One region of the Paenibacillus sp. NPDC093718 genome, then DNA from elsewhere that is predicted to be linked to it. Evidence: predicted binding sites of a transcription regulator. Region 1 holds the regulator's gene; the other holds the start of a gene.
The links. The regulator CtsR, encoded in region 1, represses protease genes until heat stress. The targets are predictions, from matches to a motif close to ATGGTCAATAAAGGTCAAACA.
Positions count from the first base shown of each region.

Region 1 (4,215 bases):
CATTCAGTTCATTCATGACCGGGATTTCCGGACCTTCCAGAAGGCCGAGATCCACACCAAGCCGAACATCGGACAACCGCTGGGCCGCTTCCTTCGAATCCATCACCGCTGCATAGGACAGTATGCCATAGGAGCGCATAACCCGATCCGTAATCCGGAGCTTGGATTCACCCAAGAGCCGGGCTCTGGCATTCTTCTCATGCTCGATGATCTGCAGGGCGACGCTGTGAAGATTCTCAATGATCTCCGACTCGGTTTGACCGAGCGTAATCTGATTCGAGATTTGAAACAAGTTACCTAACGCTTCGCTGCCTTCGCCGTAAATCCCTCTTACAGTCAAACCCACCTGTGATACAGCCGAGAGAATCCGATTAATCTGCTGTGTCATAACAAGAGCGGGCAGATGCATCATGACCGATGCGCGAAGGCCGGTTCCGACATTGGTCGGACAGCTGGTAAGATAACCTCGCTTGTCATCAAACGCATAATCGATCTCGGATTCAAAAACATCATCCAGCGCCGTCGCACGTGCCCATGCCTCACGAACCTGAAATCCGGGATATAAACACTGTATGCGCAGGTGATCCTCTTCATTGATCATAATGCTGACGGATTCATCTTCCGTAAGGATGACTGCACCGTTTCGGGATTCATTCGCCAGATTGGGACTGATCAGATGCTTCTCAACAAGAACCTTCTTATCCAGCTCATCAATCTCACTTAATTTAATTACATGTAAATCCCCGAAATCCTGCAAATCGTCCTTATTCTCCAGCACATTCGTCAGGCGCTCTAGCACTTCTCCTGACTGCTGATCCGTTGCCAGCAGCGGGAAAGGAAGATGCTGCAGATTGCGCGCCACCCTGACACGGGTGCTGATGACAATGTCGGAATCCTGACCGTTCCCGCGCATCCACTCGCTCAGCGCCGAATCGGTAAACCGGAGATTAGACATCACGCATTCCTCCTACTAAAGTGCAAAATCTTACAATCTTATCCCTGAGCCATATTCCGCTCCAGCTCACGGATTTGGTCCCGGATCTCGGCAGCCGATTCAAACTCCTCCTGCACGATCCGAATTTGAAGCTCCTTCTTAAGCTCATCGATTTGGCGTTTGATCTGAATCCGACCACCCGTACGCTTCGGCACTTTGCCGACATGGGATGTTCCCCCATGGACTCGCTTAAACAATGGATCCAATCGATCCGAGAAATATTTATAACACGAGCTGCAGCCGAACCGGCCAAGCTTGCTGAACTGGGAATACGTCATACCGCATTCTTCGCACTGCAGCGTCTGGGCCGTTTTTGCGCCGGGACTCTGGCCCTTGCCTGAAGGATCCAGATCCAGAAGACCTGACAGCAAACTGTGTATAGAAAAACCATTCGACGTGCCGGGGATCAATTCCCCTTTTTCGCGGGCACAGGTTTCACAAAAATGAAACTCCGTTTTCTCCCCGTTCACAATTTTGGTGAAATGAAGTGTCGCCGGCCGTTTACCGCATTCTTGGCATAACATAATCCGATGCCCCCTTACACAGACTCACTTACCTAATAAAGAAATAAGCATCGCCTTCATAATCCTTGCACGCAGCTCATCCCGATAAGGAAGCTTCACATTCAGACACTCCCTTGAAATGGCGGCCCGCATCAGGCTGGCCTCCCGCTTCGTTAAAAAACGGGACTCCTCCAGCTGGTAAATCAATCCTTCAGCCACCGTCTGGTCAATCATGCTGCCAATGGTATGATGAAGATGCTGCTGGAGTGCAGTATGCTGGGGAAGCTCGATACGCTGGATGCGTATGTACCCGCCCCCGCCGCGCTTGCTCTCGACAAGAAAGCCCTTCTCCAGCGTGAACCGTGTACTGATCACGTAGTTAATCTGGGAAGGAACGCAAGAAAATTGCTCCGCCAGATCGTTGCGTTGAATTTCAACGGTACCCTCCGGACTTTCCTGCAGTATGCTCTTCAGGTAATGTTCGATAATATCAGAGATATTACGCATTGGTCTGTTCATCCTCCACTGTTTGAAACGTTAAGACGGATAGTGATCTTACACGTCCGCACAGAGCCTTGCTTATACGTTAATTTTAACCATAATCAAAATCAGCGAACCCTCTCGTTGACTTTGACTTTCTTTGACTTTGATTTCATTATAGCACATTTTTTCATTTTGCCAAGAGGTACTTCTCAATTTCACGCTTTGCCTTTATTCTTATTGTACCCAGTTCCTTGATCGCTTATAGCCTCTTCTTCAAGAACAATTCATACAAAAGGCAACAAAAAAGAAGCAGCCTCCATACCGGTGAAAACCGGTTTCAAGACTACTTCTCCTTATCATAATCCTGTATCGTGTCAATCTTTAAGCGTCATAACTGATCAAGTAGTGCTGCAGCTCCGTATTGTAATAACCGATGCTGTATTCAATGATGCTGCCTGTCCCGTCATAAGAGGTTCTGAGCCGCTTCAGTAACGGCGAGCCTATACTTACTTCAAGCAAGGAGGCAATTTCTTCATTTGCCACGGTTGCCAGGAAACGGTCGCGGAAATTTTCCAGCGTGATTTGACTTTCCTCGATGCGGTCATAGAGAGACGGTAGTTCGGTGGAACCGAACTCTTCGCCCATATCCACTTGGGATGACACGTAGTGAGTGTAGTAAATAAAAGGACTCCCGTCCAGTAAATACAATCGTTCAATAAGCAGGCACCGCTCCCCAAATTTTAAGAACAATTCGCTATCCGGTTCATTATGCACCCATTCCGTCTTCAGGTGACGCTTCCGAATCTGGTGTCCTTCTTCGACCAGAATCTCGGTAAACAGCTTGCCTTTGGAAAGCTTGGAGAAGGAAGTGTTCCGGGTCACAATCGTTCCTACCCCGCTCCGCTTCTCTACATACCCTTCCTGATACAACTCCTGGATCGCATTGCGGACCGTCATTTTACTAACGTTAAATTCCTGCTCCAGCTGCGGCTCGGAAGGAATATGGGAGCCAAGTGGATATTCCCCATGCAGAATCCGATCTTTTATGATCTTCTTGATTTGCAAGTATAACGGACCGTTCTTCCGCGTGATCGACATGCTTCTCCTACCTTTCCACGTCAGACATATGATGACTCATTGCCTGAAGCACTTCGCGTTCGTTCGCCGTCGGCGTATCCCCTGTTACGGTATGGGCAAGCATCGCCGCAGCTGCGGCAAAATCAACCGTCCGATTCGGTTCATAACCCTCCGAGATCCCGTGGATCACCCCGCTGGCGTAAGCATCACCCGCGCCGATACGATCGTGAACGGAAAACGTCAACGTTTTGGAAAAATGAAACGCTCCATCCGTGTAGAGATAGCCTTGCAGGGAATGGGTGTTATCCCCGTTGATCTTGCGGTGGGTACCCGACGCAACCGTAATATTATACTTCGCTGCCACCTTCGGAATCAACTCCTGCAGCTGTTCGTTCCGATCCTCCCGGGTCGTCTCCATGCCAAGGATATAGATAGCATCCTTCTCATTCATAAAGACGATATCCGCAAGTGACAGCATTTCCTCATAGTGCGGCTTGGCAAACTCATAGCGGTCTGTCCCCCATAAAGAGGGGCGATAATTGCAATCGAACACAACGGTTCCCCCGTTAGCCTTAACTTCACGAGCCAGTGTCTTCATTTGACCTCGTACCGTGTCATTCATGGAAAGAGTTATACCGCAAAAATGGATCATGTCTATCTTTTGGGCAATCGCACCGAAATCGTACATGGCATCCTCTGCCGTGTTAAAGCTGCTGCCCAGCCGGTCCGTATAGGTCACGCGTCCGGGTCTGACACCAAAGCCATTCTCCAGAAAGTACATGCCAACATATTTGCCTCCGCGGCTAATGAGCGAAGTATCGATGCCAAGCTTGCGCAGGTAGGAAACCGCCGCTTCGCCAAGCGGGTTATCCGGCAGCGTGCTGACCAGATAACCGTTATGACCGAACCTTGCCACAGCCGAGGCGATGTTTACCCCCGTGCCGGAAAAAGAGTAATTCAGATGGCTCTCTTGAGCCAAGGAAGCATATCCCGGTACTTGAAGACGCATCATCACTTCGCCATATGCGGCAATCGTCTTAGGCATATTGATCAACCAGGGCTTTTAGCTTGCGATGCAGCTCTTGAACATCGCTAATGATTGTATCTCCGCTTGCCGAGTCGATAATCGAGGAGTACACGTGCGGGATGACCTGCTGT
Region 1 covers NZ_JBNNUS010000017.1:7,539-11,753, reverse strand. The annotation lists gene ACQKPA_RS30950 (protein arginine kinase) at 1-955, opposite strand, end outside; gene ACQKPA_RS30945 (UvrB/UvrC motif-containing protein) at 994-1,518, opposite strand; gene ACQKPA_RS30940 (CtsR family transcriptional regulator) at 1,543-2,004, opposite strand; gene ACQKPA_RS30935 (GntR family transcriptional regulator) at 2,362-3,078, opposite strand; gene ACQKPA_RS30930 (sugar kinase) at 3,086-4,102, opposite strand; gene dagF (2-dehydro-3-deoxy-phosphogluconate aldolase) at 4,095-4,215, opposite strand, start outside.

Region 2 (4,215 bases), on a different contig from region 1:
ACGAATTCAGTGGTGACTTCGTGGTCCATTACAACCAGAACGACATTCTGAGCATTACGGCATACGATTATTCGTACACCGGCGGTGCCCATGGCATGACCTTCCGTAAAAGCTTCACGTTCTCCTTGAAGGATGGCAAGCAAATGAAGCTGGGCGATTTCATCAACATGCAGGGCAAGAACAAACAGAAGCTGAACAACCTTGTGCTGAACAAGCTGAAAAAAGAAGGGGGCTACCTCGGCGGATTTGAAGGCGTGCCAGCGGATGCTGATTTTTATGTGAAGGATAACGCTGTGGTGCTGTACTTCCAGCTTTATGAGTACACCGCATATGCTTATGGATTTCCGGAGTTTGAACTGAAGCTGAAAGAGTGGAAGTAAGAGTATACGGTAAGCGGTTTGTGTAAACTGCAATCATTTATTTTCATCCTATAGCTTGTCTAGAAACATGATGTTGTCCTGATGTAACACTGTACTGGAACCAGTTGCGAAAAATCCCCTGATTACGTGAGCGTGGAGCGTGTACTCCCGTTTCCTGCGGTCAGGGGATTTTTTGCGTTTATCGAGAGGCTTGCCTTCGAATACGGACGGATATGTGATCCTTAGGAATTGCTGTTTTAGGCATTCTCTGATTAACATAGTCCTCTCGATGATAACTTGTTTAGCTTGTACACCATGCGCACGATGCGTGGTCTGAGGCAAGCAAGCCGTACGGTAAAGGTCACAAGTCGCCCTAGGCGTTATCGATGTCACCCTGTTTGTGAAAGCAGTGAGGGTGGCGCATCATTAGGCCTTACGTACCCAATTACCCTTGCAAAGGAAGCCTGCACGGCCTTCCTCTATTCCCTCCTCACAAGTAAAGGCAGGCCTTTTAGGAGGGGGATGTCCTTTCCGTCTTTATGTTTTATAGAAAAAATCGTACCGAAGTGAGAGTATCCTTGGAGGAGCAACGCGTTCGCCTTTGAAATCGGGAAACCTCCCTATCCATTCATTCAAGTTTCCCGATTTCAACAGCGACCGGAGGGGATACTCTCACTATTTAGCACTCGAAGTTTTCATGAGTTTCCCCTTCAGAGGATAAGAAAGGGCAGGCACCGGATAACGGCGCCTGCCCTTTACTTCATTTCTTTTATAAGCCTTGCGGTGGTGTATTCTCTAATACTTGATCAATCAGACCGTATTCTTTGGCTTCGTCAGCCGTCATGAAGTAGTCACGATCGGTATCCTTCTCAATGCGCTCCAGCGGTTGGCCAGTGCGATCGGAGAGGATGCGGTTCAGCTTGTCGCGCATTTTGAGAATGCGGCGAGCACGGATCTCAATATCCGTGGCTTGACCTTGTGCGCCGCCGAGCGGCTGGTGAATCATAATCTCGCTGTTAGGCAGTCCGTAACGTTTGCCTTTAGCGCCTGCGTTGAGCAGGAATGCGCCCATGGAAGCAGCCATCCCGACACAGATCGTCGAAACGTCCGGCTTAATGAACTGCATCGTATCGAATATCGCCATACCTGCGGTAATGGAACCGCCAGGACTGTTGATGTAAAGATGAATATCCTTCTCAGGATCCTCAGCCGACAAGAACAGCATTTGGGCAATGATGGAATTGGCGACCACGTCATTTACGTCGGAGCCGAGGAAGATAATGCGGTCTTTCAGCAATCTGGAATAGATGTCGTACGCCCGCTCACCGCGGTTGCTTTGTTCAACGACCATAGGTATAAAACTCACGTGGAAAACCTCCTCTTAAGTACCTCATATAAATACTGTTACCGTATTACCCACATGATAAACAATTTAAATCAAAAAGTCAAAGATAGTCAAACTATTGGGTAAAAAAAAGAGCCGTCATGGGCGCTTTAGGGTAATCAGTATAGAGAATAAAAGTTATAATGGCGCGCCCGCGAGGAATCGAACCTCGATCTCAGGCTCCGGAGGCCTACGTCATATCCATTGGACCACGGGCGCATAAGAAAAATGTCTAACGACGTACATTCAAAGAAGACAGACCGCGTTTAGCGGTAGTTTTTCTTGCGATATCAGGAAGCTGGCTCCGAGAAGTTTATACTTTCTGATATCTAAAAAATTAGCAACGAAGTTGATTATACCGCATCTATTGAAAAAATACAATAGCAGACAAAACTTTGTTCCTATTATATAGACGAGCCAGTACTTGGCCATAATGTATAAGAATGCCCGGGGCAGAGAAATATACTTTCGGACACTTGCAACCGGCATAATTATTGGTTAGAATAAGGTGGGACTTAAAAAGTTTAACTGGGACATTTTACGACCAGGTAGAGGAGAGCCGAGACGAAGTTTGCAGGAGTGGAATGCATGCGTAACCTATTAGAAATACAAGAGCAGCTTCTGCCGGATCTGATGGACACTCTTAAACGAAGGTATACCATCCTTCATCAGATCAAGTTGTCCGGAATTGTTGGCCGAAGGACATTGGCTTCATCACTCTCGATGACCGAGCGTGTTCTCAGAGCAGAGACTGATCTTCTGAAAGCGCAGGGGCTGATCGAGATTGAAACGCTTGGCATGCGCATCAGCAGCTCAGGGATATGCTTGCTGGAGGAGCTGGAGCCGGTCATGAATGAGTTATTCGGACTGGTTGAACTGGAAGAGAAGATTCGTCAGGCTTACGGGCTTCGTAAAGTGGTCATTATTCCCGGTGACAGCGAGTCATCTCCGGAAGTCAAACGCGAGCTTGGCCGGGCCGGAGCAAGAACGCTGCTAAGCTTTGTCCAGGATGGAGATACGATTGCCGTAACTGGCGGCTCCACGCTCGCCGAAGTGGCCGAGCAGATGTCCTCTTTGCCAGGCGGCGAACCGCTGACAAGCACTTGGTTTGTGCCGGCGCGGGGCGGTCTTGGGGAGAGCATGGAGATTCAAGCGAACACCATTGCTTCCAAGATGGCAAAGCGCGTTGGGGCTGAGTACCGATTGCTTCACGTACCGGATCTGCTAAGCGAGGATGCCTATCAGTCTCTGGTGCAGGATCAGCATATCCAGGAGATCGTGGATGTGATCAGGCGCTGCCGCGTCATTATTCACGGCATCGGAGATGCCATGGAGATGGCAAGAAGGCGCAAACTGGATGAAAACTCTATTCAGAACTTGCAGGCAGATGGCGCGATTGCGGAATCCTTCGGCTACTACTTCAGTGAAGATGGTGAAGTTGTCCACAAAATGCTTACTCTCGGGCTGCGGCTTGAGGATATTATGCGGACAGAAACGATCATCGGCATTGCTGGGGGTCAAGGCAAGGGCAAGGCGATTCACGCGGTGCTGAAATTCGGACATGAGGATATTCTCGTTACCGATGAAGCCGCGGCACTGGAAGTCGAGAAGGAGATTGACGCCGGTATTTGAATCCACGGGCGTACACACCTGATTTTTCATTATTGTTGTCTTGATTGGCTTAACGGCCAATCTTGAATATATAAATTTTACAAATATGGAGGGAACTACTCATGGTTAAAGTAGGTATTAACGGTTTTGGACGTATTGGACGTAATGTGTTCCGCGCTGCGCTGAACAACAGCGAAGTTGAAATCGTGGCAATCAACGATTTGACGGACGTAAGCACGCTGGCACACCTTTTGAAATATGACACAACTCACGGAAGACTTAATGCAACAGTTGAAGCTAAAGAAGGCGCACTCGTTGTAAACGGCCGTGAAGTGAAAGTATTCGCTGAGCGTAACCCTGAAGCATTGCCTTGGGCTGAGCACGGCGTTGAAATCGTTGTAGAATCCACTGGTATTTTCACAGCGAAAGACAAAGCTTCCGCTCACTTGAAAGGCGGCGCTAAGAAAGTTATCATCTCCGCTCCAGCAACTGATGAAGATATCACCATCGTTATGGGCGTTAACGAAGACAAATACGATGCAGCTAACCATACTGTAATCTCCAACGCTTCTTGTACAACAAACTGCTTGGCTCCTTTCGCAAAAGTTCTTGACGAGAAATTCGGTATCGTTAAGGGTATGATGACTACGGTTCACTCCTACACGAATGACCAGCAAGTGCTCGATCTTCCGCACAAAGATCTGCGTCGTGCTCGTGCAGCTGCTGAAAACATCATTCCATCCACAACTGGTGCTGCTAAAGCGGTTAGCCTCGTTCTGCCACAATTGAAAGGCAAATTGAACGGTATGGCAATGCGTGTACCTACGAAGAACGTTTCTGTAACGGACCTCGTAGTTGAGC
Region 2 covers NZ_JBNNUS010000015.1:32,442-36,656, reverse strand. The annotation lists gene ACQKPA_RS30110 (PdaC/SigV domain-containing protein) at 1-380, shown strand, start outside; gene clpP (ATP-dependent Clp endopeptidase proteolytic subunit ClpP) at 1,129-1,725, opposite strand; tRNA gene ACQKPA_RS30100 (tRNA-Arg) at 1,888-1,962, opposite strand; gene ACQKPA_RS30095 (sugar-binding transcriptional regulator) at 2,332-3,375, shown strand; gene gap (type I glyceraldehyde-3-phosphate dehydrogenase) at 3,477-4,215, shown strand, end outside.
Region 2: a site for CtsR is predicted at 1,801-1,821, ahead of clpP (ATP-dependent Clp endopeptidase proteolytic subunit ClpP). Genes of this name have one in related genera too.